DNA from 2 places in the Solibacillus sp. FSL K6-4121 genome. Region 2 is predicted to be linked to the other one. Evidence: riboswitches for the same ligand, from Rfam matches in the RefSeq annotation. Region 2 holds a riboswitch; the other holds the start of a gene.
The links. Region 2 has a riboswitch for FMN ahead of MHH95_RS09915 (ECF transporter S component). Riboswitches for the same ligand answer to the same signal wherever they lie in the genome.

Region 1 (3,218 bases), 780 kb from region 2:
AAAGGGCTTTTCGAAAATTTGAATGAATCTTTTCCGAAAAGCCCTTTTATTTATGAAACTAAAACATCTTATTTAAATTCGCCATTTCTATAGCAGACATTGCACTGTCATAGCCTTTATTCCCCGCCTTTGTCCCTGCACGTTCAATCGCCTGCTCGATATTTTCAGTTGTGACAATCCCGAAAATAACCGGTACCCCTGTATCCAAGCCCGCTTTGGCAATGCCTTTAGCTGCTTCATTGCATACGTAATCATAATGCGTTGTTGATCCGCGAATGACTGTACCTAACCCGATTACTGCATCATACTTATTGGCTTCTGCCATTTTCTTTGCAATAAAGGGTACTTCAAATGCACCTGGTACCCAGGCAGTATCAATATTATCTTCATTTACACCGTGTCTTTTTAATCCATCAATTGCACCGCTTAATAATTTATCATTAATAAATTCATTGAACCGACCGACAACGATTCCGATTTTTAAATCTGTACCTACTAATTGTGCTTCAAAAGTTTTACCCATTTTATCTGCTCCTTCTTATACAACCATTGTGTTTATTTTTATATATTGAACTAAATCTTCTATCGTAATAAATTTCAGCTGATGTTTTAGTGCGAGTTTTTCAAGCTGTGGCATCCGCGCCATTGAACCATCTTCATTCATAATTTCGCAGATGACCGCGGCTTCCATCGACCCGCATAATTTTGCAAGATCTACCCCTGCCTCAGTATGACCACGGCGCTCTATTACGCCTCCTTGTTTTGCAATGAGAGGAAAAACATGTCCAGGACGGTGGAAATGTTCCGGCTTCGCTGCTGGATCAAGTAATGCCAAGATCGTTGCTGAACGTTCAAATGCACTGATTCCTGTCGTTGTATGAATATGATCGATACTAATCGTAAAAGCCGTTTGATATGTATCTGTATTACTTTGGACCATTGGATGAAGACATAGTTTTTCAGCGATGGCTGGAGATATAGGTGTACATATTAATCCTCTGCCATGAAGGGCCATAAAGTTAATATTTTCCGGTGTTGCAAATTCACCCAAAACGAGAAAGTCACCCTCGTTTTCACGATGTTCATCGTCGGCAACAATAATAATTTCACCATTTTTTAATGCTTGAATTGCTTCGTCTATCGTATTCATCTTTTCCCACTCCTTTAAAACCCTGTACGTTGCAGTAATTCCTTTGTAATCGTACTTGCCGTTTGATTTTGTAAATGTTTTTTCACATATTTCCCGATCAAATCTATTTCAATATTCACAACATCCCCGGCCTTTTTATAGCCCAACACAGTCTGTTCGTAAGTATGAGGGATTAAGGAAATGGTAACGAGTGTATCTGTCATATTAAAAATCGTTAAGCTTATGCCATCGACTGTAATAGAACCTCTTTCGATACACTGTGCAACTAAAGTACGGTCCATCGCTAAATCTACATAAACCGCGTTTGCAACAGGTCTTTTCCGCTGTATGATTGCGACACCATCAACATGGCCAGATACAATATGTCCGCCAAAACGGCCATTCGCCAGCATTGCCCGTTCCAAATTGACATGCATACCTACAGTCAATTGTTGCAGGCTTGTTGCTTTAACAGTTTCAGGCATCACATCCGCTAAAAATGAATTGGACGTAAATTGTTTCACTGTTAAACAAACTCCATTCACCGCAATGCTGTCTCCAAGCTTTACATCTTCTAAAATTTTACTTGCGCGAATGGCTAATTCCATCGTTTGTGTGGACTGACTAATCTGCTCCACAGTTCCTAACTCTTCAATAATTCCTGTAAACATCCTACTCACCTCTTTTTAAAAGTAAAAAAAGAACCCCGATTGAATTCGGAGTTCGATGAGAGGGAAATTTAGCAGCATCAAATAAGCCTTTTGAACACATATTTCAAAAAACGCATGACATTGCTTCCTTCTCCCATCCAGACTATACTGTCGGCTTTGGACTTGCACCAAATCCTGCACACAAAAGTGGCTCACGGGCTTAGAGTAAACTCATCACCGTCGATTGGGAATTTCACCCGACCCCGAAGGAAATTCATATAAAATTATCAATAAAAAAATCCCATCACTTGGCGCGACGGGAAAAGTGTATAGCAAAAAAGCACATTTTAAATCGAATTTTCAAAAATGCGTTGCTATTCCTTCTCCCATCCAGACTATACTGTCGGCTTTGGACTTGCACCAAATCCTGCACGCAAAAAGCGGCTCACGGGCTTAGAGATAAACTCATCACCGTCGATTGGGAATTTCACCCGACCCCGAAGGAAATTATTTTATTTGAAAATTATTGTAACATAGATTTTTTAGAATACTAATAGTCATTTCGGACCTTCTTGCTTCCATAAGTATCATTCCATTTACCTCTGCTAACTTGCTATTTTGTTAATTAAAATGAAACTTTTAAGGTGGGCATCCGTATATAAAAATATCCAGAATTTTTTAAAAACTAGGAAAAGAAAAGGTGTCTATAATGAAAAACATTGTCAATATAGCATATTCGTATCATAACTCAAATAAAGGTATAACAAGGATATGGACTACTTTACCGATGGATCATCCTGACGTGATTTGTACTCATTCTCCTGAAGAAAAAGTAATTGATGACGGGAACAATGAACTCTTTTATTTTACTTTAAAAGAAAATGAACAGTTTCAAATGAATTATTCCATCGATACGTATAAACAAAACGAACAAAAAATACTTACGAATAAAGAAAAGGCATTTTATTTACGCAGCGGCACACTTGTTGTTGTGGATGAACAGATGAGGAATCTAGCACATGAAATAACGGCTGGCGCTGTATCGACAATGGAAAAAGCGAAGGCAATTTTCCATTATGTAGTCAATCATTTTAAATATATGTACCCGCCTAAGGGGAGAGGCATCAAGTCTTTTTTAGAGGCGAAGCAAGGTGATTGTGGCGAGTATGCTTTTATGTTTTCTTCCCTTTGCCGTTCTATTGGTATCCCGTGCCGATCCCTTGTAGGCAGTTGGGCAAACAGCAAGATGAATGCACATGTGTGGAACGAATTTTTTGACGAACAAACGGGCTGGATTCCGGTTGATTGCAGCATGGCCTATATTCAAAAGAAGAAAAAAACTCAATTTTTATTCAGTAATGTTCGAACATTAAAATGGACCGCATACTTCGGGCAATTAGAACAGCAGCGAGTTGTTTTTTCCAATGATGCAGAGCTGT
Region 2 (3,218 bases):
TCACCAGAACAGTCAATGGAACTAAACGATGAACTAAGCCGATTACTGCTAGCATTGGAACGATGCTCGGGAGATCAGAAGATGGTGATTATTATGCGCTATCTTCAGGAACTTTCAATACAGGAAACGGCTGATATATTAGGATGGACCCCAGGTAAGGTAAAAACGACGCAGCACCGGGCATTAAAAAATTTAAGACAGTTATTGGAAGCTCAAGATGGAAAGGAGGCGAATTCATTATGAAAAAGGAGCGTTGGGATGAGGAGAACCTGGAGCAACTTCTAAAACAGGCCCCAAAAGTAACCGATCATCGGACAAAGGATGAAATATTTAATCGTTTAAAGGATGAAGGAGCATTTAGTGAAGAGCCGCCTCAAATACAACAGCCTACTCAAAAAGGGATTCGCTGGGCGCCGCTTCTAGTATCTATCGCTTCCTTATTTATTATAGTTTTGATTGGTGCACAGTTTTTAGGAAATGATCAGTCTATCTCTATGGAAAATACATTTGATATGGCGACTACAGAATCGGAAGAAAGTGCCAAAATGAGTAGGGCTGGAGATGCAACTTCAAAAAGTGAATCCGCGACAATTTCCAACTTTTCAATGGATACACAAGGACAACAAACTTTAATTTATGAAAGCCAGCTTGAAGGAGTGACATTATTCAAAATTGGTCTTGCTGGGGACGATGCAGAAAGTGTTCCTGTGAGTATTTTAATTCCTAATGAAGTTGTTGTTGATAAGCTTGGCACGGATAAACCGACAGCATTGGAGCTTTATAAAACGTTTAGTCCATTGCTGGATGAGCAAATGCTTGGATTTAATGAGTATCATCCGTTAAAAGGCGAATTGCGTGAAGAAGGAAATAAACTTATTCACACATTACCTGAGGACCACGGATATGACACAAGTTCGGCTACATTATCCAATTATTTCGGTTCACTTGTAGATACATTTGGCAATTCGTATGAAGAAGTACAAATTGAAGATACTAATGGAAAAATCGCTTATTTTGATCATGTTGGCGAAATGGGGCAGTCAATACCATTGAAAAGTGAACAAACACAATATAATTATTTTATGTATCAAATGAGGGATGGGGCAGTTTATTTAAGTCCTAACTTCCGAATGACCTTTCCAAACGTAACGGATGCGATAAATAATATGACAACTGAAGCCAATGATATATATCGAACAGTCATTTTACCTGGAGTTTCGTTAACAGTAGAAGATGAAGGGGAAATTGTAACAGTAACATTCGACCAAGCGCTTGATTTGGAACAATATGATCCCGCTCAAGTGATGCGTATGATCGAAGGGTTATTATTAACAGCTGCTAGTTTCGATAAACAAATTAAATTTGAACAAATTGTGCAAGAAAATTGGAGTGGTTTTGACTTTACGAAGCCTTTGGAGAAGCCAGTTGCGGGAAATATCCTATTCTATAATTTTTAAACAATTCAAATAAATTTACTCGGAATTGTAAGCAATGGTCTTTACAATTCCGTTTTTATATATATAATAGAAATTGTAACAAGTATTTTGTTGCATAATTTCATATTGATTCATCTTCGGGGCAGGGTGTAATTCCCGACCGGCGGTAATTAAAGTTGTAACCTCTGACCATTAACTTGGAGGACGTTACAGAAAACTTTTCGAGCCCGCGAGCCACTTTTGTGTGCAGGATTTGGTGTGATTCCAAAGCCGACAGTATAGTCTGGATGGGAGAAGGTGAAGGTACGGTCGTCATTTTATGAAAATGTCGTGCTTTGTAGTACCATTAATAATTTCCTTAATTATGAGCGAAATATCTTTCGTATACATAAATTTAAGGAAAGTTACTACAAATGTATGAGTAGACTTTTATTTAAGTGTGCCTATTTCTCCCTTATGCTCTTTTTTGCATAAGGGTTTTTTCATGAATGATTTGATACGTCCTTTCTTCTTGCGAGATGGAATCAGCAAAGAGGAGAGATTTCTATGCAAAAGAGAACTTTGAAGTTACGGTCATTTGTAACAATCGCAATGTTAAGTGGGATTTCGTTCATTTTAATGTTACTGAACTTCCCATTACCTTGGTTTCCTGTATTTTTGCAGATTGATTTTAGTGATGTACCTGCATTAATAGCGGCGATTACAATGGGACCTGTCGCGGGCATTCTTGTTGAATTGGTAAAGAATGTACTTGATTGGATTTATACAGGGGCGCCAGAAGGAATTCCGGTTGGTCACATGGCAAACTTTGCAACAGGCGTATTATTCATTTTACCAGCTTACTATATTTATAAAAAATTCCCTTCCGCAAAAGGGTTGATTTCAGGCTTAGTCGTTTCAACAGTAGTAATGTCGTTGGGAATGGCTATATTAAACTACGTAGCGTTCCTGCCGATGTATACGTATCTACTAGGCTTTGAATATGATATGTATGAAACAATAGTATTGGGTATTTTACCATTTAATATTGTTAAAGGAATTATGATGCTAGTTGTCGTGACAATGATTTATCGTTCAATGCGTGTATGGATTGAACAACAGCGCAGACAATATTTAGCTTAACTTAATAAACAGTGAGGAGTTATGTCATGTACAATTAATTTTATGACATAACTCCTTTTTATTTGTTGATAGATTGTTAGGCTATGTGTCTAAAGTTATATGGGAATAATTATTGCTATTGAATTCAAAGTAATTCACTGTTATCATAATGTACATTGTTGTGAAAAATCGGGCTATTTCGTCAAAAGACCAACATGATATGACTTCTTTAGGAGAGATGACGATGGAGAAAAAAATACCATTTTCAACATACGCAGTTATTGGCACAATGCTGTTCGGTATGTTTTTTGGTGCGGGAAATTTAATCTTCCCGATTCAAATGGGACAATTAGCAGGTACGAATTATTGGCTTGCATTAATTGGCTTTTTAGTAACGGCAATAGGACTGCCGTTTTTAGGTATTCTTGCAATTGGTTTATCTGGAAGTAATGGATTGCGTGATTTAGCAAGTAAAGTACACCCGGTATTTGGTTTGCTATTTGCATTGGCATTGTATTTAACGATTGGACCGTTTTTTGCCATTCCTCGTACTGCTACGGTACCTTTTGTAGTTGGTTTCGAACCTTTCATCGATCCATCACAAATCACATTATGGCTTGCAGTGTTTAGTTTTGTATTTTTTGCTATCGTATTTTACTTTTCATTAAATCCAGCGAAAAT

Region 1: another riboswitch for FMN. It lies ahead of ribE (riboflavin synthase); the one in region 2 lies ahead of MHH95_RS09915 (ECF transporter S component).

What each region holds. Positions count from the first base shown of each region.
Region 1 is NZ_JBBOCS010000002.1:876,627-879,844, forward strand. It holds gene ribH (6,7-dimethyl-8-ribityllumazine synthase) at 59-523, opposite strand; gene ribB (3,4-dihydroxy-2-butanone-4-phosphate synthase) at 539-1,150, opposite strand; gene ribE (riboflavin synthase) at 1,165-1,800, opposite strand; FMN riboswitch at 1,922-2,054, opposite strand; FMN riboswitch at 2,154-2,288, opposite strand; gene MHH95_RS13810 (transglutaminase-like domain-containing protein) at 2,489-3,218, shown strand, end outside.
Region 2 is NZ_JBBOCS010000002.1:93,918-97,135, forward strand. It holds gene sigX (RNA polymerase sigma factor SigX) at 1-243, shown strand, start outside; gene MHH95_RS09910 (hypothetical protein) at 240-1,457, shown strand; FMN riboswitch at 1,566-1,739, shown strand; gene MHH95_RS09915 (ECF transporter S component) at 1,983-2,558, shown strand; gene brnQ (branched-chain amino acid transport system II carrier protein) at 2,782-3,218, shown strand, end outside.